Regions from separate parts of the Enterocloster citroniae genome, predicted to be linked through region 4. Evidence: riboswitches for the same ligand, from Rfam matches in the RefSeq annotation. Region 4 holds a riboswitch; each other region holds the start of a gene.
What was found. Region 4 has a riboswitch for thiamine pyrophosphate ahead of ABID13_RS13050 (thiamine-binding protein). Riboswitches for the same ligand answer to the same signal wherever they lie in the genome.

Region 1 (7,627 bases), on a different contig from region 4:
CCGGCCGATGCGATCGTGAATCCCAAGCTCAGGGGATGCGCGTACCCGTTCACCGGTATCTGCGGCGGAATGGTGGCGTTTAAACTGGTGCAGGTGCTCTTTGAGGAGTCGGGAGTTTTGGCGCAGGAGTGGCTTGACATGCTGGAGATCGCGGCCATTGCCACGGTGGGGGATGTGATGAAGCTCCAGGGGGAAAACCGTATCATTGTAAAGGAAGGCCTGCGCTGTCTGGGCCATACCTCCAATCTGGGGCTGAAGAAACTGATCGAAAAGAATAATCTGGTACCGGGCTCCATTACTGCCTATCATATCGGGTTTGTGATCGGCCCCTGCCTGAATGCCAGCGGACGCCTTCAGACAGCTAAGATCGCATTGTCCCTGCTGCTCTGCGAGGATGAGGAGGAAGCCGACCGCATGGCCATGGAGTTAAAGGAACTCAATGACCAGAGAAAGGATATGACCCAGGCCGGGATTGACCAGGCCGCAGCCATGGTGGAGGAACGGTATGGGGATGATAAGGTCCTGGTAGTGTTCCTGCCCGACTGCCATGAATCACTGGCCGGGATCGTGGCGGGAAGGCTCAGGGAGAGATATAACAAGCCCTCCTTTGTGCTGACCCGGGCAGAGGGCTGCGCCAAAGGCTCCGGGCGTTCCATAGAGGCCTACCACATGTTCCATGCCCTGGTGGAGGTGAAGGACCTGCTGCTGAAGTTTGGGGGCCATCCCATGGCAGCGGGGTTTTCCCTGGAGGAAAAGGACGTGGACGAGTTCCGGAGACGCCTGAATGAGAATGCCAGGGAGCGTTTGACGGAGGAGGACTTTATCCCCAGGGTGTGGATCGATGTTGCAATGCCCTTTGAATACATAACGGAGCCGTTTGTCAGGGAACTGGAACTTTTGGAGCCATATGGGCAGGGGAATGAGAAGCCGCAGTTTGCCCAGAAAAGCATGGTGATCCGCAGTGCCCATGTGATGGGGCGAAACCGGAATGTGGTACGGCTGAGTCTGGTCAATGAGCGGGGAGTATCCATGGACGGCGTGGTATTTACAGATGGGGACCTGTTCATGGAGGAGAAGGGAAACAGCCGCCTCATGGATGTGATCTATTATCCAGGCATTAATGAATACAATGGGAACAGGAACCTGCAGATCGTGGTAAAGGACTGGAAGTTCCATTGATGACAGCGCTTTAAAGCGCCATCATCCCCGACATGATACATCCGCCAACGGCCCCACATGACATGACTTCCCGGATCTGGGCCGCCTCCAGGCGGATGCCTCCTATGGCATAGACCGGTATGGAAACGGTTTGGCATATCTCCCTTAAAAAAGCAGTTCCCCGCGGGGGCAGTCCCTTTTTACAGTCAGTGGCATAGATGTGGCCGGCTGTCAGATAGGTGGCTCCCAGGGACTGGGCCTCCAGGGCCTCATTGGCGGCATGGACCGATACACCGATGGTGGTGAATCCGTCCAGCTGTTTTTTTTCGGCCGCCTCCCTTAATTTCCACAGCGGCAGATGGATTCCATCAGCACCCAGAATGTGGGCGGCCTCTGTAAAGGTGTGGAGGATGCAGGGAACCTGATAGGATGCACACAGTTTTAAGACCTCCCGTGCCATGGATTCATAGTCTGCCTCATCCATGTCCTTTTCCCTCAGGACCAGGGCTGCCGGATGAAAACAGCATATCCGGCGGACCTGGTCCATAAATGGCCGGGTGCAGAGACTGCGGTTGGATACGGCCATGATGCGGTCCCTTATTTCCTTTGGTATTGTTTGTTCTTGTATATTACACATAGATATAATCACTCATCACCGGCTGGAGATTCCTGCTCAGCAGGTCGCGGAACACCTGATCCACGCTGCGGTTGTCGGAAATCTCAAACTGGCTGTCTCCTTCCTCTTCTATTTCCTCTGAATGTCCTCCGATCCCGGTGCTTACCCCGGCAGATACCTTGGTGGCCGCAATGGATGCCAGATGATCCCTGACCCTGGCGCATTCCCTGGTGGACACGGTGATGCTGGCCCAAGGCATAAGGAGACGGTAAGCTGTGACCACCTGAAGAAGCTGTGTCTCATGGACATCCATGGGATTGATCTTGTCATTGTTGATAATGGGTCTGAGGCGCGGGCAGGAAAACGCGATCTCCCCGTGGGGATATTTCTTTTGAAGCAGCCAGGCGTGGCATCCGGTTGCAAATGCGTCCTTGCGGAAGTCCGACAGTCCTAAAAGGGCTCCCAGACCCACGCCCCTCATTCCGCCCTTCAGTGCGCGTTCCTGGGCATTGAGGCGGTACGGAAAACAGCGCTTGTGGCCGGACAGGTGCAGGGTCTCATATTTGTCCGGGTTATAGGTCTCCTGGAATATGGTTACGTAATCCACTCCGCAGCTGTGCAGGTAAGCGTACTCATCAGAGTTCAGGGGATAGATCTCCAGGCCGATCACCTTAAAATACCTGCGGGCGATCTTACAGGCTTCTCCAATATAAGAGACAGTGGACTTTGCCCGGCTTTCACCGGTAAGGATCAGGATCTCCTTCAGCCCTGTGCGGGCAATGGATTTCATTTCCTCCTCGATCTGTTCCGGTTCAAGCTGTGCACGCCTTATCTTGTTCTTGCAGTTGAAGCCGCAGTAAATACAGTAGTTTTCACAATAATTCGCAATATAGATAGGGGTAAACATGTAGATGGAGTTGCCGAAATGTTTTCTGGTTTCTACCTGGGCAGCCTTTGCAATGTCTTCCAGCAGAGGCTGTGCGGAAGGGGAGAGCAGGGCGGCGAAGTCCTCCAGGGTGCGTGTTTCATGGGCCAGGGCTGCTTTGACATCCGCGGCCGTGTACGCTGACGGATCATAGGCGTTCATAAGGGACAGGACCTGCCTGCCGATTTGTGAATCCAGTACCTCCATATCGGGAAGATAGGCCATGTGGTCAGTGCGTTCCTTTTTCAGGTCCTGGCTGATCTGGGGGTTCAGGATACTTTCATTCATGGGTTCATTGTTCTTTTCATTTTGAGACATGGTGTCACCTCTTTTTATCATAGGGTTTGTGGTTAGTCGTGGAGAAATCCGGTCAGGGGGGAGGAGGCACTGGCTTCCTTGTCCAGTGTCCTTCCAAGACCTGCCAGGTATGCCTGCCTTCCGGCTTCAATGGCCAGCTTAAATGCCCCGGCCATTGCCGGTACGCTGCCTGCTGTTGCGATGGCTGTGTTGGCCATGATGGCGGCGGCGCCCATTTCCATGGCCTCACAGGCCTGTGAGGGGCGTCCGATCCCCGCGTCAACAATAATGGGAAGATCTATTTCATTGATAAGGATCTGAATGAATTCCCTGGTGCACAGTCCCCGGTTGGTTCCGATGGGAGCGGCCAAAGGCATGATGCAGGCGGCTCCTGCACTGGCCAGATCCCTGGCCGTGTTCAGGTCCGGGTACATGTAGGGCATGACCACAAAGCCTTCCTTGGCAAGGATTTCCGTGGCTTTGATGGTTTCTGTGTTGTCGGGCAGCAGATATTTTGCATCGCGTATCACCTCTATTTTTACAAAATCCCCGCACCCGGCCTCCCTGGAGAGACGGGCGATCCGGACGGCCTCCTGTGCGTTCCTGGCGCCGGAGGTGTTGGGAAGGAGGGTGACGTGGCTGGGTATGTAGTCCAGGATATTGGCGATGCCGCCTTCATTTGCCCGCCGCAGGGCAAGGGTGATGATCTGGGCTTCTGCCTGTTTTACGGCTGCCTGGATCAGATCCAGGGAATACTTTCCCGATCCCAGAATAAAACGTGAGGTAAAGGTGTGGCCTCCGATGATAAGAGGGTCGCTGCAGGAGCTTAGGGCTGTCTGCTCCGTGTTTTGTTGTTCCATTTTTGTTTGTTCCATCTTTGTCTGCTCTCTTTCTTTTTGTTCCATGTTTCAATTCTCCTTTGCTTTTAAACTGTGCAGCGGCTGTCTCTCAGACGGTCTCCTCTCCAAGGATCAGCCGTGTGATCATATTGGCCTGGTGGGCGGCGCAGAGCATGACCCTGGGCGCCATAAGGCCGTTTCCCGGCCCGGGAAGGGAGGTGCCGTCTCCGCACACATAAAAATGCCTCCCGGCTCTTTTGGTACAGATACTGTTGCCGCTCCCGAAACCCGCCATTCCGGACGCGGATACCAGGAACTTGTCCGGAAACTGTTCCAGGATCCCATTGGCCAGCATGGCTTTTGCCTCAGGGCGGTCAAAGGCTTCGCATATGATGGTCTCATGTTCAAACAGGGACTGGATGTTGGATTCAGTGACCCTGACACAATGGGTATATATATCCAGGAAAGGATTGATCTCCTTTAATTCATGGGCCAGCGCAAGGGTTTTGTACATGCCCAGGTGGCGCGCCGTATATTGCTGGCGGTTCAGGTTGGTTATGTCCACAACATCAAAATCAATGAGATGCAGGTGGCCCACGCCGATCCTGGCCAGTGCAAACGCCACATTAGAGCCCAGGCCTCCCAGCCCTGCCACAGCCACCCGGGCATGGTCCAGTTTTTCCTGGACCTGGGCCGTGTGCCGTTCGGTCAGGGCACGGTGAAGCTGCTCTTTGTTTAAGACAGTGTCCATATTCAGCCTCCTCCTACAAAACTTACGATCTCCAGTACATCATCATCCCCAAGCCGGGTAGTGCCATAGCTTCCTTTGGGCAATATGGAACCTCCAAATTCCACTGCAATCCTGTCCAGACGGTATCCCTGTTCCAGCAGATACTCCTCTACTGTGACCGGCTGTGACAGCTGCGTTTGCCTGCCATTGATCATGGGCATTTGTTACACCTCCTTTTCCGGCAGTGGGCGCTGGGAAGCTCCTGGCGGCAGGAAAGCTTCCGGCGTACATTGCAGAATAAAAAAATGTTCACAAAGCAATACACCCGCGGTGGTGCACCCCTTCATGAACATAGATTCACTCTGTCTGCCTGTATTTAATTGTGGATTGCGGACCGGATCTGGTCCCGTATGGTGGAGAGAACAACAAAATACGGGAATACCAAAGTATTCCCGCTAAGAAGTTTCATGATCGGTCCCTACGTTGGCATTATCCAAATCAGGTTCATGGGTCGAAGTTTAAAACTTCCTCTCAGCCTATTCATAAGCTCCCCGTTTTTTACAAAATCCAGTATAGGACACGGGAGCGGGTTTGTCAATACTGTTTTTAAAAACAGGGGGAGGGGAATTGGATACCTCATTTGGATACATCTGTATGAATCCATTGTTTGTTAAAATTGGATAAGTAGATATGTAGATAAATCATATTGACAAATTTTGACGAATTTTGTATAATAAGTTAATTTACATTGTCATTGTAATTCGGTATGGTCTTACATATTGCATGGTATATGCGGGTTAATACATACATATAAAAGCAAAATCACCAAGACATGCGCCTTTTGGGAGGGCGCAGGGGTGGCTGCGTGCTGCAGGAAGCCTGTACCGGACCCTTACAAGACAAAAAGAGGAAAGTATGGAGGAACACGAATGGGAAAGTATATTGGGAAAAGACTGCTGACTTCAGTGGTCATTCTGTTCGGTGTGTCGGTGATTGTTTTCTTCCTGGTCATGAGCATCCCCGGCGACCCTTATTCCGGCATGTACTCGCCGGATATCCCACCTGAACAGATCGCAGCAAAATTGGAGGAGCTGGGTGCCAATGACCCCTGGCCCGTACAATATGTAAAGTGGCTGGGCCGTGTGGTGACAGGTGACTTTGGTTATTCTATCTGGTACAAGACCCCCGTCATCGGCATCATCCTGGACAGACTGGGAAACACCGCGCTGCTGGCATGTGCAGCCATTGCACTGAGTACCCTGTTGGGTATTACTGTTGGTATTTATTCGGCAAGGCATAAAAAGGGAATCGTGGATAATACCTCGTCCATCCTGGCTTTTGCAGCCATTTCCATTCCCAGCTTCTTCTTCGGCATGGTGCTGATCAAGATCTTCGGCGTCAACTTAAAGCTGCTGCCGATTTCCGGAATGGTTACGGTATCGGCCAATCCTGTCACAGGCCCGGCCTATGTCCTGGATGTGGCCAAGCATATGATATTGCCTACCATTGTCCTGGGTCTGATGAATGCGGCTACCATGATGCGCTATACCCGTGCCAGTATGGTGGATATCCAGTCCATGGACTACATACGAACTGCCCGTGCCAAGGGCCTGCCTGAGCGCAAGGTCATCTATAAGCACGGTCTGAAAAACGCCCTGAGCCAGATCATCACGATCCTCAGCCAGCAGATTCCCAGTCTGCTGTCCGGTTCTCTTTTGACAGAGACGGTGTTTCTGTGGCCCGGCGTTGGCCGTTTGAACTTTGAAGCTGTTAACCACCGCGATTACCCGCTGATCATGGGCATCGTGCTGATTTTGGCCAGTTTTACGCTGATTGCCAACCTGATCGCCGATATCTCTTATGCTCTCATTGATCCCCGGGTTCTGCACGAGGAGAAAGGATGAGGATGATGGAAATAAAAAAAGAAAAGATCCAGACTCCTTTCCAAGAAAGTCTGAAGAAAATTTTATCCAACAAGCTGTGTTTGGTCAGTCTGATCGTGCTGGTGATCCTGATCTTGTTTTCTATCTTTGGCCCCATGTTCACAGGATATGAATCTGATTCCATTGACCTGCTGAATATGCTTACCGGCCCCAGCGATACGCATTTGCTGGGCACGGATGAATTAGGCAGGGATATGTTCACCCGTCTGGCTGAAGGAGGCCGTGTATCCATCAGCGTGGGCTTGATCGCAACGCTTTTTAAGCTGTGTATCGGTGTGCTGCTGGGCTGTATTGCAGGTCTGTACGGCGGGATTGTGGAAAGTGTCATTATGCGTATCGTGGATATTATTATGTGCTTCCCCTTTTTTGTCATTGCCCTGTGCATCGCTGCCATCACCGGTCCCAGCTTCCATAACACGATTTTTATCATTGGTATTCTGGGCTGGCCCGGTGTGTGCCGTATCGTGCGCAGTCAGGTGCTGAGCCTGAAAAATGTTGAGTATGTGGATGCAGCCCGCTCCCTGGGCTTAAACCAGATGGAGATCATCTTCCGTCACATCCTGCCCAATGCCAGCGGTCCTATTATCGTCTATACCACCCTGAGCGTGGCTAACGCCATCCTGATGGAGGCGTCCTTAAGTTTCCTGGGTCTGGGTATCGCTATGCCACAGTCCAGTTGGGGCACGATCCTGTCCACTGCCCAGAACATGCAGATCCTTCAGGACTGCTGGTGGATGTGGATTCCCGCAGGTATCCTGGTCCTGAGCACCGTTCTGGCTATCAACTTCCTGGGTGACGGCCTGTCCGAGATCCTGGATCCTAAGAAAAAAGGAAGGGGTGCTGACTAATGGCGGAACATGATATATTCTTTCAATTAAAAGATCTTTGGATCAAGTTTGGCCCCGCGGGCAAAAGCTATCCTGTTGTCAAGGGGATCAACCTGAATATCGAGCGCGGCAAGGTGCTGGGGCTGGTGGGTGAGTCAGGCTGCGGCAAGAGCGTCACCATGCTTTCCTCCATGGGCCTTTTGCCCAAAAATAACTGCGAAGTCACCGGCAATGTCCTCTTTGATGGACAGGAGCTGAACGGACTGCCTGACAAGGAATTCCAGAAGATCCG
Region 2 (7,627 bases), on a different contig from region 4:
TATGAAAAAGGGAGCGAACTCATAGAAGCCGGACAGGAGTATGACCTGTATCTGCTGGATGTGCTGATGCCTGGGCTGACCGGCATTGAGACAGCGGCCAGGCTGGGAAAGGGGAATCACGCGGTGGTCTTCATCACCTCATCCCTGGAGGCCGCGGTGGATGGGTACAGCGTCAATGCGGCAGGATTTATCCTAAAGCCGGTGGAAAGGAATCATTTTGAGGCCACCATGGAACGTGTGGTAAACCAGTACCTGGGAGAGCGGGAAGCGTGTATATCCGTTATCCACAACCGTGTTCCCGTACACCTTAAGCTGGAGCGGATCGCCTGGTTTGAGAACCGCCTGCACCGGGTATTTGTGACCCTGACAAGCGGGGAGACGCTGGCAATCGGGCAGAAGCTGTCGGAACTCCAGGAGGAGCTGAAGGAGCATCCGCAGTTTTTGCGCTGCCACCAGAGCTACGTGGTGAATCTGGAACAGGTGGAGCGGTTGGAGGATTCCTGCTTTCACATGAGGGAGGGACAGCTGATCCCCATTTCCAGGAATTTTTACAAGCAGAGCAAGAATGCATATTACCATCACCGCCTGAAATGAGGTTTTCATGAACGATAACGCATGTACGATTTTTCTGAATCTGATTAACCTGGCAGTGCGTATGATGCCTATTTTCGTATGTTTGGAGCCAAAGCACAGGAACCGGGAGAATATAGCCGCAGTGTCAGCCTATCTGTGGGTCATCATGGTATCCATGCAGTCCTTGTTTCATATTCCCCAAGAGATCTTTTTTGTTTTCCAGGGCATCTTTTCATGCCTGTTTTTCCTTGTGCTCCTCATCTTTTTTCAGGGCAGTCTGCTGAAAAAGGCATTTCTTTATGTTTCAGCATGGCTGTTCGCCGTGCTTTCCACATCCCTGAACGAATTTGCAGCCTGGGTGCTGGGCAGCCGTGTTCCCTTGTCCTACGGCCAGATCTGTGTTCTGGTATCCCTTGTTTCCGCGGCCGGCTTCTGCCTGTTTGTGCGGTTCTGGCTGAGAGATGCGGTGGACCGCCTTTTTTCACAGCTTTCCACCCGTTCCTGTTCCCTGCTTCTCACCTATCCCTGCGTTTCCCTTGTGGTGCTTGCCATTGGGACAAACAGCATTTTCTCCCCTCGTTCCCTGGCATCCCGGGGGATCCAGGATATCCTGTTCTTTATGGCCCTCTGTGCCATGATCCTGATCCTCTATGTGATGATCCTGGGAAATACCCTGGAGATCACATGCCGAAGGAAAACGGAGGAGGAACTGCAGTTTGCAAGGCAGCTGATCGGAAAGCAGAGGGAGCACTATAACCAGACCCTTGATTATATTGAGCAGGTGCGTATCATTAAGCATGATTTCCGGCACCATATCCACGCCCTGCAGAACATGGAAAAGGAGGAGCAGGACAGGTACCTTAAAAACCTCAAGGAGGAACTGGACCGGACGGCCCAGATGGTATTCTGCCAGAATCAGGCAGTTAACGGACTGCTTCAGGAATATGCAGCCAGAGCACGCCAGGAGGATATCACCTTTGAGGCCAGGGCCGACCTGTCGGCGCACGTGCCCGTGGATGACCTGACGCTGTGCATTGTTATCGGAAACCTGCTGGAAAATGCCTTTGAAGCCTGCAGGCGCATCAGCGGAGCACGTTTTATACGGGTCCAGGCCCGGTGGATGGATGACCATCTGATGATGATGGTGGAAAATTCCTATAACGGACAGATCACACAGAGAGGGGGAAAGATCCTTTCCAGCAAAAAGGACGGAGGTCTGGGCATGCTCAGTATCCGGAGGATCCTGAACCATCCCGGGGATGAGTTTGATGTGGATTATGACGGCACAACCTTTACAGCCATGGTGAAGATCGTGGACCGGGCCATGGCGGAGTAAGGCGTGCCCAGGGGAAGAATGGAAAAATGGATTGCATTTTTCCCAAAAAGAGTTATAATGAGTATTGTTAATACAGACAACGGGGAGCTCACTTAAGTGGGCTGAGAGTAAGCTGTTCATGCTTAGACCCATTACCTGATTTGGATAATGCCAACGTAGGGACCATAGGAGATCATATGCCGGCGGTGCACCTGTTTTGGTGCACCGCCGTTTTTGTGCGGAATGGGCCAGGTGTGGAATGGGCCATACGCGGAATCGGCAATATGTGTCATCGGTGGATATTATCACTCGGTAAAAGGGAATCAGCCCAATGGGCACCCAGGCGGCAGGCTGGGGGCACCACCTTCTGTCGCCTAAGAAAATTAATGCGAAAAGGAGAATAACTATGTACACAGCATTAACAATCGCAGGAAGTGATTCCAGCGGAGGCGCCGGCATCCAGGCGGATTTAAAGACAATGACCGCTCATGGGGTATATGGAATGAGCGCGATCACTGCTCTGACTGCACAGAATACCACCGGCGTAACAGGGATTATGGAAGTGACACCTGAATTTTTGGGTGAGCAGCTGGATGATATCTTTACAGATATCTTTCCGGACGCAGTCAAGATCGGGATGGTTTCCTCATCGCGGCTGATCGAGGTGATCGCAGATAAGCTGTCCGCCTATCATGGGGTAAATATCGTGGTGGATCCGGTCATGGTGGCCACCAGCGGTTCCAGGCTTATAGATGAAGCAGCGGTCCAGGTACTGAAAGAACGGCTGATTCCCATGGCAGACCTTTTGACACCGAATGTCCCGGAGGCGGAAATCCTGTCAGGGATCAGGATCAATTCCCAGGAGGATATGGAAGAGGCGGCCCGGATCATTGGGGAGAACTGCGGATGTGCCGTGCTGTGCAAAGGCGGACACCAGCACAATGATGCCAATGACCTTTTATACAGAAACGGGGAGCTGCGCTGGTTTATGGGAAAACGGATCCAGAACCCTAATACCCACGGCACGGGCTGTACCCTTTCCAGCGCCATTGCCTCCAACCTGGCCAAGGGAATGGAGATGGATATGGCAGTGGAAAAGGCTAAGGCGTACCTCTCCGGGGCGCTTGGAGCCATGCTGGACCTTGGCAGGGGCAGCGGTCCCATGAACCATGCGTTTGCCATTAAAGGCGAATATTAGGGAGGGCGGGAATATGAGTGAAAAAAGAACTTCTGTGTTCAGCAACGGGCTGATCTGGTTTGGGGCAGGCGTGTCCATTGCAGAGATACTGACAGGCACTTACCTGGCTCCACTGGGATTTGAAAAAGGCATAGCCGCCATTCTTCTGGGTCATGTGATCGGCTGCGTGCTGCTGTTTTTGGCCGGACTCATTGGGGGTTATACCAGGAAAAGTTCCATGGAAACCGTTAAAATGAGTTTCGGTGAGCGGGGAAGCCTGCTGTTTTGCGCCCTGAATGTGCTGCAGCTGGTGGGCTGGACCTCCATTATGATCTATGATGGGGCGCTGGCAGCGGGAGGCATTTTCCCGGCAGGGAAGTGGATCTGGTGCCTGGTGATCGGAGGATTGATCCTGGTGTGGATCCTGATCGGCATCCAGAATCTGGGGAAGATCAATACCCTGGCTATGGGAGCCCTCTTTATCCTTACCCTGATCCTGTGCCGCGTGATCTTCACAGGCTACGGGGCAGCGGAAGCAGTTTCAGGGGAGGCCATGAGCTTTGGAGCAGCAGTGGAGCTGTCCGTGGCAATGCCTCTTTCCTGGTTCCCGCTGATCAGCGATTATACCAGGGAGGCAGAGCGTCCGTTTGCAGCAACAGCGGCAAGCGCAGCGGTGTACGGCGTTGTGAGCATTTTTATGTATGTCATAGGAATGGGGGCTGCCATTTATACAGGCGAGTACGACATTTCCATCATTATGGTAAAGGCCGGCCTGGGACTGACGGGCCTGCTCATCATTGTACTTTCCACAGTGACAACCACCTTCCTGGACGCGTATTCCGCGGGGGTATCCAGTGTGTCCATTTCCCAAAAGATCAAGGAAAAGTGGGCGGCTGTGGCTGTTACGGTCATAGGTACCGCGGCGGCCATGATGTTTCCCATGGATAATATCACCAATTTTCTGTATCTGATCGGTTCCGTGTTCGCTCCCATGATCGCCATCCAGATCATGGATTACTTTTTCATAAAACAGGATCACAAAAGGGAATCCTTTTGCATTTCCAATCTGGTCATATGGTTTGCGGGGTTTGTGATCTACCGAATCCTTATGCATGTGGATACGCCTGTGGGCAGCACGCTCCCCGACATGGCGGCTACCATGGGCCTGTGCCTGGTATATTACCGTGTGACGGCAGGCCATAAAACCAACACCCAAAATGTGATAAAAGTGTGATAATTTTATAAAATACTTTACTGGACTGTTCATGGATGTTACAATATGCTCTGGCAGTTTAAAACCAGGGCGTATGGGCTGCGGCACAGTGCATGCAGTTTACATATGCGCCCAATTAACCGGGGGCCCGGGAACAAAGGGCGGAAGATCCCGGATGAATGAGGAGTGTTTATTATGAAAAAATGGATATGTGCAGGTGCGGCAGCCCTGCTGGCAGTTTCCATGCTGTCCGGCTGCAGCGGCAGATCAGGCAGTTCATCTGCCCAGGCTCAGACCACCCAGGCCCAGACTGAAAGCCAGACAGAATCCGCAAAGGCGGAGGAGACAAGCGGCAATGCAGAAACAGGCAGCGCAGCAAATGGCAGTGAAGCAGGGGTAAAGGAAAGCGAAGCAACCGGCGGTCCGTCCGCTGAGGAATTGGAGGCAGCGGCCGGAACCCATCATGTGAAGATCACTGTAAAAGATTACGGCACCATTGACGTGGCGCTGGACGGGGACAATGCCCCCATAACGGTTGCCAATTTCCTGAAGCTGGCAAAGGATGGATTTTATGACGGGCTCACCTTTCACAGGATCATGAGCGGTTTCATGATCCAGGGCGGAGACCCCTTGGGCACAGGCATGGGCGGTTCCGATGAGGAGATCAAGGGCGAGTTTGCAAGCAATGGTGTGGAAAATCCGCTGTCCCACACAAGGGGAGCCATCTCCATGGCCCGTTCCCAGATCAAGGACAGCGCCAGCTCACAGTTTTTTATCGTGCATGAGGACAGCACATTCCTGGATGGGGAATATGCATGTTTCGGATATGTGACAGAGGGCATGGAGGTTGTGGACGCCATCTGCAAAGATATCCAGCCAGTGGACAACAACGGCACGGTCCCTAAAGAAAACCAGCCAGTGATCCAGAGCATCGAAGTAATAGATTAAGAAGTTTCGTAAACATTCAGCCAGCCGGAATAAAAACGCAGCCGCCGGGGACCCCATCGATTGAATCAATGGAGTTTCCCGGGGCCTGGGGCTTAATTTCGGCTGGCTTTTTATTCAAACCGCCGCCGTATCCGCCGCACCATTCCCATTCTTCTAATCAATGGATGCACCCCGCCCGCCCCTTCGCGTAATTCCCAATTTATGAAGAATTCTTACATTTTTATTTTAACGGTTGAAATTCTCCCAAAAGGTTGTTATGTTAAGTAGGCAGCCTGACCTTTTTATGGCAGGGCTGGAAAAGAAGTGAAGATTGGGGCTAATTATTTATGCGCATTGTAAAAAAAGGAAGAACAATTGGGAAAATGCTTTTGACGGTCATGACAGCCGCGGCTTTTACGGCCTCATTAGCAGTGACATCATTGGCTGACCAGAACGCGGATACCACCAGGTTCGTACCCGGCACAAAGGTAAACGGTGTGGGGATCGGCGGACTTACAACAGATGAGGCAAAAACCAGGATAGAAGGTTTTTATGACGGTGAATATACCCTGACCATAAAGGAACGGGGGGACAAAGAGGAACGTATTAAGGGAACGGACATAGGATATAAGGTGACGGTGCCGGAAGGTCTCCAGGCTATTCTGGATGCCCAGAACGCCTCGGGGCGCAACTCGGGACCGTCCACGGACAACTCCCATACCATGACCATGACCGCGGCCTACAGCGAGGAGGCTTTGACAGCCAAGATCAGATCCCTGGCCCTTATAAGCGGTTCTAATATCACAGTCACCGCGGATGCACGTGTGTCATCCTATGAAGAGGGACAGCCATTTACCATTATACCGGCAGTACAGGGGAATAATGTGGACGAGGCTAAAACAGAAGCCCTGATCAAAGAAGCGGTAAAGGCAGGGCGGACATCCGTGGATATAGATGGGGCCGGCTGTTATTACCAGGTGAATGTGCGGGAGGACAGCGAGGAACTGAAGGCCCTGTGTGATACCATGAACAGGTATAGGACAGCAACTGTCAATTATGTGTTCGGCGATGTTAAGGAACCCCTGACCGGGGAGATGATATGCAGCTGGATTACAGGCAGCCAGGGCACCACAGCGGTGCTGGACCAGGAAAAGGTGGTTGCGTTTGTGGCCGGACTGGCTGCAAAGTATGATACGGCCGGAACTGCCAGGACCTTCCACACTGCGGGGGGAAAGGATGTAGAGATCACCGGCCCCTATGGATGGAAGCTGGATGTGGCGGGGGAGAGCGCAGCCCTTACCCAGCTCATACAGGCAGGACTGGCCGAGGGAGAACAGGACCGGGAGCCGGTGTATGCAGCCACAGCTGCCAGCCGCACTGCGCCGGACTGGGGGAGTACCTATGTGGAGATTGACCTCACCGGACAGCATGTGTACATGTTCCAGGAGGGCAGCCTTGTATGGGAAGCTCCCTGTGTAACTGGAAATATCGCTAAGAACTACGACACGCCTGCGGGCATTTACAGTCTGACTTACAAAGAAAAGGACCGGATCCTGCGTGGAGCAAAAAAGGCGGATGGAAGCTACGAATATGAGAGCCATGTGGATTACTGGATGCCGTTTAACGGAGGGATCGGCCTGCACGATGCGACCTGGAGAAGCAAGTTCGGGGGATCCATCTATCAGACCAGCGGCAGCCACGGCTGCATCAACCTGCCGCCGGACAAGGCAGCGGTTCTCTATGATCTGGTTTACAAAGGGATGCCGGTGCTCTGCTATGAGTGAGCATAGGCCGCGCCGGTGACCAAAAAGTATGGGAGACTGGGAAATGGGTGAGATCATCCGTTTCCCAGCCTCCCTTTTTTGTCCTTTTTCCGTAATAAGGACAGTCTGCTCCCCGCGGCTGACTGGAAGTGAAATCCAATTGTCTAAAATGTATGTCCTGGAGTGAGAATTTTGGTTTATTTTCTACTTGCAAAATAGATGCAAACAGAGTAAATTTATTCAGATGATAATCAGATGATGATTTAGAAGCAGAGAGGATACATAGTATGGCCAAGAGTGCGACAAAGGATATGACAGAAGGCTCGCTCGTAAAACTGATACTGGGGTTTTTCATCCCTATGCTGTGCGGGCTTTTGTTCCAGCAGCTTTACAACATGGCTGACACCATTATCGTGGGAAAGTTTCTTGGGGTAAAGGCATTGGCGGCAGTGGGCTCCACAGGCTCCATCAATTTTATGATCATCGGCTTCTGCCTGGGGGTGTGCAGCGGATTTGCCATTCCTGTGGCCCAGAAGTTTGGTGAAAAGAATATGAAGGCCCTGCGGCGTTTTGTGGCAAACGGCGGCTGGCTGGCCGCGGCATTCGCAGTGGTAATGACAACAACGGTCTGTCTCTTCTGCCGGGATATCCTGGAACTG
Region 3 (7,627 bases), on a different contig from region 4:
ATAGCGCCCCCATTTTTCTCCTCCCTCAATGCTTTCCAGAAGAAAGAACCGTTTGCTCTGCCTGGCGATACGGCGGAGCAGGGTGATGGGGGTTATCACATCCGCGTATACTTCGCGGCAGATTGGAATAATGTCGTATTTGGGAGCAAGTTTTAAAATTTCTTCGCAGGTTGGGATTATCATGTGTGGCTCCTTTCCGGGTAAATGATCATGTGGGTTTACTGTTTTTAATGTGGCTGCATAAACTGGACGCCGTGTTCTGTACACAAAAAAAGCCTCCATCCCCAGCCGATTCAATCGGCAGGGACAAAAGCTTTTAATACTTCTGCGGTACCACCCTGGTTGACGTTGTTTCCGTTCCATTCCTGTGAAAAGGAAAAATAAAAAGCATCAAGTTAAAATTAACCTGATGCTGTGTTATTGAACAAAAATAAAATACGCCCGCTCTGTAACGCACCATCATGCGTCCTCCCTGTTAACGGTGGGATACCCGTCAGCCCATACTCCCATCAGCGTAAACGCTTCCGGTTTCCAGCTGCCCTCGCAGGTCCATTCAGATTCTAATCCAATGCTCCCTTACACCGGCCGGAAGCTCTCTGCGCCTGGAATTATGATCTTACTTACTCCTGCTCAACAGTTTTTTATGTTTTGTTGAATGTTGAACTTATTATAATCACATCATTTTGAATTGTCAACTGTTTTTGGAAATAAATTCAAACTTTTTTTCATTTCCTCCACCAGGCATTGGGTTGTCCCGCAGATATCCTCAGCCGCAAAGATCCCTGAAACAATGGCTGCTCCTGCCACATGGCTGCCTGACAGCTGTCCGATATTCCCCAGGTTGATGCCTCCGATGGCAACCACCGGAATATCCACACTATCACAAATCTCACGCAGGGTCTCCATGGTCATGGGACGTGCGTCCGCCTTGGTGGTGGTGCCGAAAACAGCACCGCTTCCCAAATAATCAGCCCCCTGTGCCTGGGCTCTCAGTGCCTGCTCCACGGTCTTTGCCGTGACTCCCAGAATTCGGTCAGGGCCCAGGATCCTTCTTGCTGCTTGGGCATCCATATCATCCTGCCCCACATGGAGCCCGTCCGCATTGCATGCCTCTGCCAGATCCATGTTGTCATCTATGATCAGGGGAACGTGATACCTCTGCGTCAACTCCCTCAGTGCCTTTGCTTCTCCCAGTATCTGGTCAAAGTTCTTCTTTTCCAGACTTTTCTCCCTAAACTGGACCATGGTGGCACCGCCCTTAAGCGCTTCCTCCACCTGCCCGCAGAGGCTCCTGCCCCCTGTCCATGCCCTGTCCGTCACCGCATATATCAAAAGCTGGTCTTTATGAAATCTCAATCCGTTTGCCTCCTTCCAGCATTTCATCCGTTAAAATGCTCATATAATCCATCAGATACATCCTGAAGGTACCGGTTCCGCCACCGCTTTCCATGGCCTTTTCAGCTGCCAGTTCCCCACAGATCCCATGGGCGCACAGTGCGGCTACGGCGGCCTGCACATACGCATCCCCGCCATTTCTGCCGATTGTTCCTCCCTCGGCCGGGCCTCCATCCTCAACCGGGTCTCCGCCCTCAGCCGGGCCCTTGTCCTCATACCTGGCCGCCACGGCACAGAACGCGCCCATGACGCCGTCCAGCATGCACCCGCTCCCCGTGATACGCGCCATCCAGGGATGTCCGTTCCTTACAGTCACCACCTGGTGCTGACCGGCCACAACATCCACGCTTCCGGTCATTACAACCACTGCGCCGGTGCGGCGTCCCAGGGACAGGGCTGATGAGACCTGTCCGTCCATGACGGAATCTGTACAGGAATCCACACCGCATACATTTCCGCGGTCCATTCCCCCAAACGCCTGGTCCAGTGCACAGATCTCGGATGCATTTCCTCTGATGACGCATACAGGCACCTGCCTTAAGATCCTTAAAGCAGATGCCCGGCGAAACCCGGATGCGGTAACACCCACGGGATCCAGGATAATGGGATGCCCCAGTGACGCCGCCCTTTTTCCGGCCAGGATCATGGCATCCACCCGTTCTTCCTCCAGGGTCCCCATGTTCAGCACAAGCCCCTGACAGATGGTGGTTACGTCCTCCACCTCCCTGATCCCCTGAGCCATGATCGGCGAACCGCCCACAGCCAGTATCATATTAGCCACATCCCCGGCTGTCACATAATTGGTAATGCAGTGGATCCGCGGGGCGGTATTTCTGATCTCTTTTATCCATTCTCTATGTATCATGACGCTGTATCCATTTCCTCACTGGTGTCTGTATCCTCACCGTTATCTGTTTCTCCACCGGTGTCCGTATCTCCACCGGTATTTATTTTCCCACTGCCTTAGACGGCTGGATATCCGTATCCAGCAAATGCTTCATATATTTAAATGCCCCGGACTTGCACAGCACCCCGATTAAAAATGCCGCGATCACAGTGCCGCACAGCGTGCTCATCAGAAACGGCATCACATAGGCGAATATGGCTGCTTCTTTGCCCATGACCATGGTTGCCACGGGGTAGCACAGGATACCGCCCACGATACCGGTGCCAAAAACTTCTCCCGCATAGGCCAGCATCAGTTTACCGGAATACCGGTACGCCAGGCCGCAGATCAGGGCTCCTATCATGCTTCCCGGAAATGCCAAAAGGCTTCCCGTGCCCATAAGGTTGCGTATCAGCGAGGTGCAGAATGCCATGGCCACACCGTACCCCGGGCCGAGGAACACGCCTGCAACCACATTTGCCAGGTGCTGGATGGGAAAACATTTGGACGCTCCGATAGGGATCGCAAAACTGGACAGTGACACTGCCAAAGCCACCAGCATGGCGCTTACCGCCAACTTTTTAACACTCATTTTCATACTTATTTCCTCCATTATCTTATGGTGTACTCGATCCTGGATATTCTGACCGCTTCTGGATATGAAAAACAAAAGGCCCATACCCCGTGGGATATGAACCATGATATACAATCAATTAACCGGCGCATATTTCCCTACGTTGGCATTACCCAAATCAGGTACAATAGGTCGAAGTTCGATTACTTCCTCTCAGCCTGCTTTACAAGCTCCCTGTTGTCAATAAGCATAGCACTGGTTATTTGCTTTGTCAATGCATTGGGTCAATTTTGCTCATGTTCCGTCACGCCCTGCCGGCCTCCTTGTACAGGACCAGATTCTCAATAGCATAGGCCACCCCGTCCTGTGCATTGGTACGGGTCTGGCATTTGGCTGTATTTTTTATGCGTTCCATGGCATTTCCCATAGCAACCGTATATTTCAGATTCATGGAAAGCATGGAATAGTCGTTTTCACTGTCACCTATGGCCATGACCTGGTCCAGCCGTATATTCTTCATGGATGCATAGGCGGCCAGGGCCTTGCCCTTCTGGGCCTCAATATGGGTCAGTTCCAGGTTGGTGATAAAGGATGAGGCCACTGCCAGATCTTCCACTGCCTTAAGCCGCTCCTTTACCTGTTCCAGAACCTGGCGGGATTCATGGATCACGGATATCTTATAGAACTCCAATCCCCTGCAAAGCAGTTCACCGGGCGGTATCAGCGTAAATCTCCGTCTTATATTCTCATAGGAGTATTCCGCCATGGGAAGAAGGATATCGCGCTCAAAACATTCCCTGAACTCCTCCTCACCGGCAATGGTGCAGCTCCCCCTGTCTGTCATAAAATCAAAGATAACATCCTCGTTCCGGCAGCATTCCAGTATATGTTCCACCTGGGACCGGGCAAGCTCCTGTTTATGGATCAGCCGTCCTTTCCAGTCATAGACAGATGCCCCGTTCATGCATACGACCGCTGCCTTCAGCCCGGCTTCCTCCAAAGGCAGCAGGGCATCCGCATAGCTTCTGCCCGTACATACCAACAGCTCTACGCCTGCATTTTGCATACACCGGATCACATGGGCATTGCGCACGGATATATGCCCATCCGGGCCCAGCAGAGTGCCGTCCATATCAACTGCCACTAATTTTACCATTCAACCAATCCTTTCACCCCATCCGGTCAACCACGGACCGGCACAAATCGGGTTTATTTGTAATAATGGCCTCTATGCCCTGTTTTACCAGCATTTCCATATGGGGTTCTTCATTGACGGTCCACACATGGAGCCCTAACTCCCAGGCCATGGCAGCGGGGACCAGATCCTTATCCTGCATATGGTACAAGGCAGGGTGGAGGGCATTTACATGGACCCTGTTCCTTCCATAGGAGGCCACGTCCAGCCAGCCGTCCGAATACAGCAGGCCGGTATATACAGAGGGGTCCAATTCCCTGAGCCTAACAAGGCTTGGATGGTAGAAGGAGGAGTAAATGATCCTGTCCTTCATCCCCATCTCAGCGGCCAGTGAAAGCGCCTCTTCTTCAATCCCTTCATACCGGACGATCCCTGTTTTCAGTTCCACATTGATGACCAGCCCCGTGGGTTTTAAAAGTTCATAGACCTCCCTTAAGGTAGGGATGGAAGCTTGGCGGTACTCCGGAAACAGTTTGTTAAAATGCAGTTTTTTCAGCTGGCTCAGGGTGTGATCCTTAATATAACCAAATCCGTCACTCACCCTGTCTATGGTCTCATCATGGGCTACTACCAGCTGATGGTCCCGGGTCAGCTGCACATCCAGCTCCACCCCGTCCGCCCCCTGCTCTGCTGCCAGCGAAAATGCCTCCAATGTGTTTTCCGGCGCATAGGCGGATGCGCCCCTGTGGGCCCAAACCTGTGTTTTCATATTTCCAAACCCCTTTCATCCATGTGACCGCGTCACAATACAACTATTATCACTCATTTAGCAGATTATATTCCTCAATTGCCTTGTTGATCTGCTTTGCCATATTGGCAGCCGTATCCTGGGGACTGATATGGTTGTTCAGCATGTTCTCAATCTCTGTCTCCACCACCTGTCTGGCCTCAGGGAATACGCTTATAAGCGCACCTGCGGATTCCGGAGTGGAATCGTGAAGCTGGTCAATGGCGGTTCCAAACTGGGGATATTTCTCCAGGTTCTCCTTAAATACAGGTTCCTCATGGGCAGCCGTGGTCACCGGGAAATATCCGGTCTGGGCGTTCCAGTACGCCTGGCTCTCAGGGGATACAAGGTATTTCACAAACTCCCATGTGGCAGCTTTTTTCGCCTCATCCTCATTGTTCAGCGCCCACAGGGAAGCTCCTCCGATGGAGACGCCGCCCTTGTCCTCAGGATTTACCTTTGGAAAATAGGCGGTACCGACTTCAAACTTGCCGTTTACATCCTCCAGGATCTGCTTGAGGGAAGCCGTGGACCCCAACGTCATTGCGGATTTTCCCGAACTGAAATCAGCCAGCCCGGAATCGCCTCCCCTCCCCACGATGGGCGCATATCCCTTATCGTACAGGTCCTTCCACACGGTCAACGTATTGACAGCAGCTCCATTTTGGTCAAATTCCACCGCAGTGGCAGCACCCTGCCTTCCATTGCCGTTATTCACATAGCTAAGCCCCTGTTTGCAGGTGAACTGCTCAAAAAACCATCCGTAAATCCCCAGGGAGATCGGTTCCCCTGCACCGCCCTTTTGCACCAGGGCGTCCGCTGCGTCCGCAATCTCCCCAAGGCTTTCCGGAACCTTTGATATCCCGGCCTTTTCAAACATGTCCTTATTGTAGTAGAGAAGGGGCGTGGAAGAATTAAAGGGCATGGAATACAGCTTCTCATCTACAGTATAATACGCGGCAATATTGGGTTCAATCACTGATTTATCCCAGCCATCCCCATCAATCAGCTCCTGCATGGGGATGACCCAGCCCGAATCGATCATAAACCGTGTGCCGATATCATAAATCTGCACCAGATCAGCTCCCATGTTGCCGATCTGAGCGCTTTTCAGCTTGTTGATGGCATCATCATACTCTCCCTGGTACTGGGCTTCCACCTTGATGCCCAGCTCATTTTTTTCATTAAACTGACTCACAAGATAATCCAGCGCTTCCCCATTCACACCGCCCATGGAATGCCAGAACGTGATGGCAGTCCCCTCTGCGGCTTTCTTTCCCCCGGCCTGGCCAGCTGCCCCCTGGGTGTTCTGTGCCGCTGGCTGTGCTGCTGACTGTCCTTCTGATGGCTGTCCTTCCACTGACTGTCCTCCTGCCTGGCTTCCCCCACTGCCTGCCGTTGCAGCCGGTGCACCGCAGCCGCATAATAAGGCGGCGGCCAGAACCCCTGCTGTTGCTGATACCATCCATGTTTTTTTCATGATCAATCATTCCTCCGATTCTAATAATTTTATATGCAGCCTCCGGCGTGTTGCGGAGGCATGCTTCAATAACTGCATAACATACCTAACCCTTAACCGCCCCTGAAAACATTCCTCTGATCAGCTGCTTCTGACCTGCAATGAAAATGGCAATGGACGGTATGATGACCAGTACAACCCCTGCGATCATCAGTGTAATGGACTGGGCGTCCTCATTGTTCAGCATGCTGATACCGATCTGTACCGTGCGCATTTCATTGGATCCGGTGACCAGCAGGGGCCACATATACATATTCCAGGCATTGATAAACGTGTATACTGCCATGGCCCCAATGGCCGACTTTGTAAGAGGCAGCAGGATCCTGAATATAAAGCGCAGATTGGTGCACCCGTCTATCCTGGCAGACTCGTACAGTGATATGGGAAATGACTTATAAAACTGGCGGAACAGGAAAATGCCCATGGCCGATGTAAGATAGGGCACAATCAGCACCTGGTAGGAATCCAGCCAGTTAAAACTGCTTACCGTCAGGTAATTGGATATAATGGTGGCTTCCCCGGGTATCATCATGGTGGCCATTACCAGCATGAACAGGATCTCCTTTCCCTTAAACTCCAGAAAGGAAAATGAAAATGCCGCCAGGGAGCAGGATATGATCTGTCCCAGGGTGATAAGGCCCGCAACCAAAAATGAGTTGAACACAAACCTGGCCAGGGGCACTTTTACCAGAGCCTGCCGGAAATTTTCAAACGTGGGCGCCTTGGGTACCAGGTTCATTTCCGTTGTAAACAGCTCACTGGATGGCATGAACGCCACACTCACCGCGTACAGAAGCGGCAGCAGCACAAACAGCGAAACAGCAAGATTGAGCACAACCAGCAGGATCGTCCTGCTTCTTCTGATCAAAAGCGCTCTGCGGTTTGCCGCCTCCTGCATTTTTACAATCTGTTCCCGGTCAATCTCACCGGTCCTTCTGATCACAAGTGTCTGGTCCATCAATAGCTGACCCCCCTTTTTTCAACTTTAAACATCACCAGCGTCAGTGCCATAATGATGGCAAACAGGATAACGGACTGAGCCGCTGCGCTGCCAAACCTGTAATTAAAAAATGCATCCCTGTAAATGGAGTATACGATCAGGTTGGTGGATTCCCCAGGCCCTCCCTTTGTCAGGATCTTCACCTGTCCAAATGCCTGGAATGCCTGGATGATATTCACTACCAATGTGTAGAACATAATGGGACTCAGACCCGGCAGGGTAAGCCGGAAAAACTTCTGCACTTCACCCGCCCCATCCACAGAGGCCCTCTCGTAGATACTCTCGTCAATATTGCTCAGGCCCGCGGAAAAATACAGAAAATTAATTCCGC
Region 4 (7,627 bases):
AACGCCCTGACCGTATCAGGTTCTTGTTCCAGGAAATCATTATTGGCAATGATGACCGGGGTATAAAAATCAAATACAGGATTCAGGTCCGCAAATGCAAAATAATCCGTTTCCAACCCCTCGATCTCTGTCTTTACGCCGGCCCACGCATAGAAGATCCAGATAGCGTCCACTGATTTTGTCTTAAGGGCCGTAACCTCGTCTGTTACCATACTGGGAATCAGCTGTACTTTGCTGAAATCACCGCCGTCCACCTCCATCACGTCCTGGATGGTGGCTTTTTCTATGGGCAGATCCCATGTGGCATATTTCATGCCTTCCAGCCCTTTGGGCCTGTCCATCCCTTCCCCCTTGCGGGAAATGATGCCGGATGTGTTGTGCTGGATAACAGCTGCCACCGCAGTCACGGGCAGCCGGGTATCCCCTGAAAACGCAGGCGCCAGGCTGTCCTGGAAGGACATTGCAAACTGTGCCTTGCCTGAGGCAACCAAAACCTCAGCTCCGTTTTCCGGCGGCTGCACAATGCTTACCTCCAGTCCTGCATCTTTAAAATATCCTTTTTCCTCCGCCACATAAATTCCTGTGTGGTTGGTATTAGGCGTCCAGTCCAGTACAAAGGTGATCTCCTTTGGCGGACCCTCCGCCTGCCCGGACGTCTCCTCTCCTGCCTGATCTTTATCCGGTGCCGCTTCCTGCCCGGATGGCGCCGCTTCCTGTCCTGATGAGGCTGCCTCCTGTCCGGGTGACGTCTTCTCCTGACCGGACGGGGCCGCGCATCCTGACAGCATGATTACAAGCACAGCCGCCCCAAGGACTCCTGCGTATCTTTTTTTCTTCATATTCTCCTCCTGAATCCTACTGTGTGCTCTCGAAGATTCCGAAAGTACACTACTCTATCCAACTAATTCTTAACGTTTTTCCCAGGGCATGCACTTTTTCTGAAGCAGCTCCACCAGCCACATAAGCAGCAGGCTGATCATTGAAATAAGAAAGATCACTGCAAACATTTTATCAAATGAAAATGCCTTTCTGACCCGTGTCATGTACACGCCCAGTCCGCCGAATCCCCCCAGCCATTCTGAGATCACGGCGCCTACCACTGCATAGGATGCTGAAATCCTGAGACTGGAAAAAAACTGGTTCAGCGCTCCGGGAAGCTTAAGGTAACGGAATATCTGCATACGGCCCGCCCCCATTGCCCGAAGAAGGTTCACTGCGTCCGGATCAGCGGACTTAAAACCTGTGAGAAGTCCCACGGTGATAGGAAAAAACGTTGTGATGACAATAAGTATGACTTTGGGCGTCATCTCATACCCGAACCACAGCACTAAAAGCGGAGCCATGGCCACAGCCGGAACCGTCTGGGTCAGGACGATCAGGGGATAGAATGCCTTATATGCCTGCTCAAACCGGTCCATCAGTACTGCGGCAAAAAATCCGGTTGCAATTCCAAATCCAAGGCCCAGGGCTGCCTCCGTCAAAGTAATCCTGGCATTGTCCATCAGAGCAGGAAACTCGCTCACAAAGGTACGCGCCACATGGACAGGCGAGGGCAGCATAAAGCCCTCTATGATTCCCATGGACACGGCAGCCTGCCACAATATGAGTATGGTGACAATGGCCGAACAGGACCAGAATTTACCTGTGGTGTTTTGTAACTTTCTTTTCAATGGTAAGCACATCTCCTTCAGGGCGGTAGGATACCTTGATATATGCCGCCACGGATGGCGCACCTGCCCTGACGGCAATGTGCTGGCACTCTTTCACAATATCCATAAGCTGGTCATAGTCGCCTTCAATGGCCGTCTCAAACGGTCCTACATAATAGTTTAACCCGGTGCTTTTGATATAATCAATGACCTGGTCCACAATGCGGATCAGCTCCTCATCGTTCTCTGCTTCCGGTAATGTCTGAATTGCTACACTTGCGTTCATAATTCTCTCCTTTTCTCTTATTGTCCCATAGGATGCTCCAACAGAACAGAATATAAAAATCCCGCCAGGACAATCCTGGCGGGACATCACAGACATGGTCTGAATACTCCCTACGCTGGCATTATCCAGATCAGGTGTCAGGGTTCGGAAACCTAAGTCCCATCTCAGCCAAGCAAGCCCAGCACCCCTCTTGATTTTCTTGCTTCAGTATACTACCCGTGATATTAAAAGTCAATATATGCCATTTAATATATTATATCCCCGCTTTTATCTCCTCAGTTTGAAGATCACCATGGTCAGTGATCCCTCCGGGCCGGGAAGAGGACTGTTATAGGTCAAAGTAAATGTGGTCTCCTCCGGAACTGCAATGATAAAGGAGACAGATCCCACCGCACTGGACCGTCCTTCCCCGGTCATGAAATAGATCCCATATTCAATATGAGGTCCGCCGTTATAGGACGGCGTGATCTGCATATATGTCTTTTCAGAATACAGTACGGTCACCTCATAAAAAATGGAGTAATATCCTGGCTGGAGAGTGATATGGGTGGGATCGGTCAGCACAATATTACCTGTGTCGTCCGCCACGCCAATTCCCATGGGTATCTGCTGTGCATTGACATACAGTGCCGCAAAATTGATAAAGGAAGCAAATATGTCGTTGGGTACCACACCGGTGGGGCCGGTAGGACCGGTGACACCAGTAGCGCCTGCAGGTCCGGTGGCTCCTGTTGGGCCTGTTATTCCCGCAGGACCTGTATCTCCCTGATTTCCCTGAGGGCCGGCAGGTCCCTGAGGGCCGGTGGCTCCCGATGGTCCCTGGGGGCCGGTGATCCCCGGGTTTCCCTGTGGTCCCGCAGGCCCCTGGAGTCCCTGAGGGCCGGTGGGACCGGCCGCCCCCTGAGGGCCGGTGGCTCCCGTGTTCCCCTGGGGGCCGGCAGGTCCCTGGGCGCCTATGGGTCCCATAACCCCGGTACTGCCGGTAGCGCCTGTTGCCCCTGTTGCTCCCTGGGCGCCGGTGGGTCCAACCTCACCTCTGAACCCCATGGGTCCCTGAAGGCCCTGGGGGCCGGTAACTCCCTGAGGCCCGGCTGCTCCCTGGGGGCCGGTGGCTCCCTGAGGCCCGGCTGCTCCCCGGGGGCCGGTGGCTCCCTGAGGCCCGGCTGGTCCCCGGCAGCAGCACCAGTCATTGCATCTGCATCCGCTGCCGCATCCATTTCCGCTATTGCACCCACTTCCGCTGCCGCAGCCTTTTTTGCCGCATCCATTTCCATTGCTACATTCATTTATATCGTCTTGATACATCGTACTCTCCCCTTCACATAGATTACAAAGCAAATGCACTTCCGGATCGTTCCGGCAGTGCATTGCGTTCGTTACTTTTATTATATGCACGTCTGAGTTCCCCGTTAATCCAGGGCGTACATAAGGGGAGTGCCCATTCCCGGGGGCAGCGTCTCCAGACTGCTAACAATTCCCTATAAACACATGCTTAAGGGATTTACGGGCAGTCTCTGCCAGGGAATAGACCGTACGGATATCAGTAGCCCCCCGGTCCGTCATCTTCCACCTTGGGAAAAACCGTGTGATATGGAGGGGAATGTCCGAACTGATCCCACCAACCCAGGAGGCCAGCTCCTTAATCTCCTGTTCTGAATCATTTTCCCCCGGCACGATCAGGGTGGTGAGTTCCACATGGCAGGCTTCAGCCGCCCGCTGGATGAAATGCCGGACCGTCCCCAAATCTCCGCCCAGCTTTGCGTAAAACTGGTCCGTAAACCCCTTCAGGTCAATATTCATGGCATCGGTAAGGGGCAGGATCTCATCCAGAACCGGGTCCGTCACACTTGCATTGGTTACAATCACATTCTTCATCCCGGCTGCCCTGATAAAACGGGCCGTGTCACGCACATATTCCCATCCCACCAAAGGCTCATTGTATGTGTATGCCACTCCTATATTTCCCCGGGGCCTTAGGGCCTGGGCCCGGGCAGCCAGTTCCCCCGGCTCTATATAAGCCGCTTCGCTTTCCCCCTCCCCGGCCATGGATATCTCATGATTTTGGCAGAAGGGACATCTCAGATTGCATCCGAAACTTCCGGCCGACAAAATCATGGTTCCCGGACAAAACATGGCAAGAGGCTTTTTTTCAATGGGATCCAGAGCCAGGGAAGTGATCTTCCCATAATTTACAGGTATGATCCTCTCCCCCGTATTCTTCCTGGCCCGGCAGAACCCGGTCTGTTCCCTGTCCAGTTCACAATGGTGCATACACACATCACATCTGATCTTCATCCCTTATCACCATGCCTTATGACCTGGAACCGCTCCAGCCTGACATCCATATCATCCGCATCGATTCCGGCTTTCTGTTTCGCGATCTCCAGCTGCTCCTCCACTGTGTCCACACCGTCCAGATTTGGCAGAAGCAGGCCGCGTCTCTGCCCTTTGGTGACAATGACCCCGTAATGCTTTACGTCCAGTTCCTCCGTTCCGCTTATGGGCTGTGTCTCTCCCAAAACATCCACACTGTACACAAGGCGGCACAGCTCTTCCTCCATTACGGATGGGAACCTTGGATCATGGATCCCGGCGCTTACCGCGTTCTGTATGATTTCCTCAGCCACATTCCGGCACACAGGGCCAATGGTGCCGATGCACCCCCGCAATGCGCCGTTCTTATGAATGGACACAAACGTCCCAGCCCTGGTGTCCAGCATCTCCTCAGGCAGTTCATCTTTAACCGTATCCAGGGAAATCATCCTTCTTGTGCGCACATAGTGTTCCAGGGATCTTCTTGCAAGGGATACATAGGCGTCCTCCCCATCCTGCATCTGCCTGCATCTCTCCTGTTCAGCCGCCTCGTACTCCTTGAGGAAATGGCGGCTTTTATCTTTTCCTTTCACCATAAAGGTACAAATGCCGTATCCCACTCCAAAGGGGCCCTGATAGGTCAGGCGTCTGGACTCTACAGCCATGCCGTCCATGGCCCCCGCCATCATGGTAAAGCTTCTGTGGCCGCATTCCCCAGCCTTTTCACAGAATTCTTCCTTAAACTCCAAAAGCTGTCCAAACCGGGCATTCCCCATAATCTCCATGATCCGTTGGTCATACTCCGGCCCCTGGGCGCTGTACCCGTAAGGTCCGTCCCCTTTCAGCTTATGGGACAGATCTCCGCTGGCTATGATTACCACTCTCCGCCCCAGACGTGAGACTGCTTTTTCGATCAGCTGTCCGGCCTTGTAATGATCCGCAAAAGGCAGACCGGAACCACCTATGCGGACCAGCCTGTAATCCCTGTAGTGCTGGTTCACAAAAAACAGCGGTACCATGGTTCCATGATCCAGAGTCCTGTCCCGTTCCCCCTCCGTTCCCATGGGAAAATCCGCTTCATCCGCCAGACTGCGCAGTTCCTTTACCAGCTCCCTGTCATATTCAACCTCCACGGCTTCCTGAGGCGCAAGAAACTGACCGAAATCTCCCCTGGCTCCCCTTCCCGGGGAAATGTGAAAGTAATCCCCATACATTACCGCGTGAGGCGACAGCATCACAATGGTCTCGGGCCGGGATTGCGCCACCAGAAGGGCTGCCTCATGATATGCCTGGACGGTATCCCTGATCAACAGTTCCTGCCCCCTGCCAACAGCCGGTACGATAAGCGGCGGATGGGGCACCATAATTCCTGATATGATAGCCATGTTCTCTCTCCTTCCTTAGTCATGTCCTAAGTTAAGTATAGCATTCCCCATCTCATTTAAAAAGGGTCAATCTTACAGCGCGATCCACAGCAGAACGGCCAAAAAAGCCAAATTTACCGCCGTGAACCAGGCCAGATACCTGCCTCTGTACATGGGGTACAGCCTGGCTATATATTTATAGGAAATAAGACTGGCCATGGATGCGATCAGGGTGCCCAGACCGCCCAGATTCGTCCCCACTATAAGGCATTCCCATCTGTCTGTGAACCCTGACAGCAGCAGGGCTGCGGGCACATTGCTCAGCACCTGGCTGGCTGCCACGGCGGTAAGGATCTCCCTGCCGTTTAAGATATCCTCCAGCATACGGCAGAATGCGGGGACACGCCCCATATTTCCAATAAAGATAAAAAATGCCCCAAAGGTCGCCAACAGGGAATAGTCCACGGCCTGCAGCAGGCTTCTGTCTCCCATCCACACTGCCGCCAGGACAAGGATGAGAAGAAGCTGCCACGGCAGCATATGAGCCACACAGCATATGGACAGCCCAAAGAGGGCCGTGTATGTAAAAAGCGGTCCCAAGGGCAGCTTTTCCCCGGGACATGTTTTCCCTTCCCTGCATTCTTCTCCCCGTTTAAGTCCCCTGAATAATCTTCCCACAATGATCAGACCTATTCCCAGCAGCGCAAAGGATGCCAATGTATAAGGCATCATAAGGCCCACAAAATCCAGGGCCGGTATCCCGGCCCTGGAATACAGATACAGATTCTGGGGATTTCCAACAGGTGTCATCATGCTGCCCAGATTCGCCCCAATGGTTTGAAGCAGGACCACGGGCACCACCATGGCCTCCATGCCCGCCATTTTAAGTACAGTGATCCCAAATGGCACAAATGTGATAAGCGCCACATCATTGGTGATGATCATGCTGAAAAAGAAGCACAGATACACCAGCACGGCCGCCACACAGCCTGCCCGGCTGACCCTTCCCAGCAGTTTTCCGCCGGCTGCCCGAAACACCCCCAGCCGGTTAAAGCCGGCCATGACCGTCATAAGGCAAAACAGCAGCCCCATGGTCCTGTAATCCATGTACGCCAGATACTCTTTGTCCGGTTTCACCAACACCATGGATACCAGTGCCAAAACAATGGCTGCGCTGAGCACTGTTTCCTTTTTTGCAAACGCTTTTATCCGCTTCATACCATATGTCCCCATCCTTTGTTGTTTCATTCGATTGTTCCATCCGGTCCCCCTCAGGATTCCAGCCATAGGAATAATATCACCTATGGGAGAAAGAATCAATGAAGAATAATGAATCCTGCTCCAGGATTCTCCGCCTGCAGCGGGCCGCTTCAGCGGCATTTTCCCTTCCGCCGCAGTGCGGTTTCCGCGGAGCGTTTTTTATATCATAGGGAATTCCAGAGAATTTTCCTTTCATATAAAAACAACACGGACCGGCTGCATATCCTGCAACCGGTCCGTGCCTGAATTTCAAGTAAGGAAAATCAAAAATTATTATGCTGCAAAAGGAGCAAGCTCTTCCAGCAGTTCATTACATTCGTCCGTATGAAGAATAAGCTCTACTGTTTTGGATTTTGCCAGGGACAGCACTCCAACAACAGACTTTGCATCAACCACACGGCTGCCGCACTTAACATCTGCATCATATGCATAGCGGTTGATGATTCTCACGAAATTAATTATCTGGTCTGCCTGCTCGAACTTTACCATTACATGTTTCATCTTTTTTCACCTCCGTATAGTGATCTTGTAAGTCACTGTCAGGTGCATGGGGGATATGGCCCTTGCAGAGCCGGCATCTGACAATGGTTACTGCCTTTTTCTTCTGTAATTCTTTGTACGCTCTTATCATACCACGCAACCATAATGGAATTCCATGGTAATATTCTATTATATGCTGTAAAATTTTCAAATATTTTACCTAAAACTGCGTTTTCCAGTATTCCACGCTGTCTGCATCCACCCGGATGGGCTCA

Region 1: linked by a shared signal. The riboswitch ahead of thiS (sulfur carrier protein ThiS) and the one ahead of ABID13_RS13050 (thiamine-binding protein) in region 4 are both predicted to bind thiamine pyrophosphate.
Region 2: linked by a shared signal. The riboswitch ahead of thiD (bifunctional hydroxymethylpyrimidine kinase/phosphomethylpyrimidine kinase) and the one ahead of ABID13_RS13050 (thiamine-binding protein) in region 4 are both predicted to bind thiamine pyrophosphate.
Region 3: linked by a shared signal. The riboswitch ahead of thiW (energy coupling factor transporter S component ThiW) and the one ahead of ABID13_RS13050 (thiamine-binding protein) in region 4 are both predicted to bind thiamine pyrophosphate.

What each region holds. Positions count from the first base shown of each region.
Region 1 is NZ_JBEPLZ010000011.1:76,704-84,330, forward strand. It holds gene recJ (single-stranded-DNA-specific exonuclease RecJ) at 1-1,179, shown strand, start outside; gene ABID13_RS15885 (thiamine phosphate synthase) at 1,190-1,795, opposite strand; gene thiH (2-iminoacetate synthase ThiH) at 1,788-3,017, opposite strand; gene ABID13_RS15895 (thiazole synthase) at 3,050-3,856, opposite strand; gene thiF (sulfur carrier protein ThiS adenylyltransferase ThiF) at 3,945-4,586, opposite strand; gene thiS (sulfur carrier protein ThiS) at 4,589-4,786, opposite strand; TPP riboswitch at 5,023-5,127, opposite strand; gene ABID13_RS15910 (ABC transporter permease) at 5,495-6,469, shown strand; gene opp4C (oligopeptide ABC transporter permease) at 6,472-7,356, shown strand; gene ABID13_RS15920 (ABC transporter ATP-binding protein) at 7,356-7,627, shown strand, end outside.
Region 2 is NZ_JBEPLZ010000016.1:77,099-84,725, forward strand. It holds gene ABID13_RS18920 (LytR/AlgR family response regulator transcription factor) at 1-594, shown strand, start outside; gene ABID13_RS18925 (ATP-binding protein) at 602-1,909, shown strand; TPP riboswitch at 1,980-2,088, shown strand; gene thiD (bifunctional hydroxymethylpyrimidine kinase/phosphomethylpyrimidine kinase) at 2,295-3,086, shown strand; gene cytX (putative hydroxymethylpyrimidine transporter CytX) at 3,082-4,299, shown strand; gene ABID13_RS18940 (peptidylprolyl isomerase) at 4,474-5,226, shown strand; gene ABID13_RS18945 (L,D-transpeptidase family protein) at 5,589-6,989, shown strand; gene ABID13_RS18950 (MATE family efflux transporter) at 7,256-7,627, shown strand, end outside.
Region 3 is NZ_JBEPLZ010000006.1:69,392-77,018, forward strand. It holds gene ABID13_RS09720 (anthranilate synthase component I family protein) at 1-183, opposite strand, end outside; gene thiE (thiamine phosphate synthase) at 679-1,356, opposite strand; gene thiM (hydroxyethylthiazole kinase) at 1,343-2,260, opposite strand; gene thiW (energy coupling factor transporter S component ThiW) at 2,343-2,879, opposite strand; TPP riboswitch at 2,993-3,102, opposite strand; gene ABID13_RS09740 (Cof-type HAD-IIB family hydrolase) at 3,160-4,011, opposite strand; gene ABID13_RS09745 (glycerophosphodiester phosphodiesterase) at 4,025-4,759, opposite strand; gene ABID13_RS09750 (ABC transporter substrate-binding protein) at 4,809-6,257, opposite strand; gene ABID13_RS09755 (carbohydrate ABC transporter permease) at 6,343-7,254, opposite strand; gene ABID13_RS09760 (carbohydrate ABC transporter permease) at 7,254-7,627, opposite strand, start outside.
Region 4 is NZ_JBEPLZ010000008.1:129,027-136,653, forward strand. It holds gene ABID13_RS13040 (ABC transporter substrate-binding protein) at 1-839, opposite strand, end outside; gene ABID13_RS13045 (ABC transporter permease) at 909-1,670, opposite strand; gene ABID13_RS13050 (thiamine-binding protein) at 1,639-1,935, opposite strand; TPP riboswitch at 2,025-2,134, opposite strand; gene ABID13_RS13055 (collagen-like protein) at 2,203-3,240, opposite strand; gene amrS (AmmeMemoRadiSam system radical SAM enzyme) at 3,403-4,230, opposite strand; gene amrA (AmmeMemoRadiSam system protein A) at 4,227-5,633, opposite strand; gene ABID13_RS13070 (SLC13 family permease) at 5,706-6,830, opposite strand; gene ABID13_RS13075 (HPr family phosphocarrier protein) at 7,146-7,373, opposite strand; gene ABID13_RS13080 (substrate-binding domain-containing protein) at 7,573-7,627, opposite strand, start outside.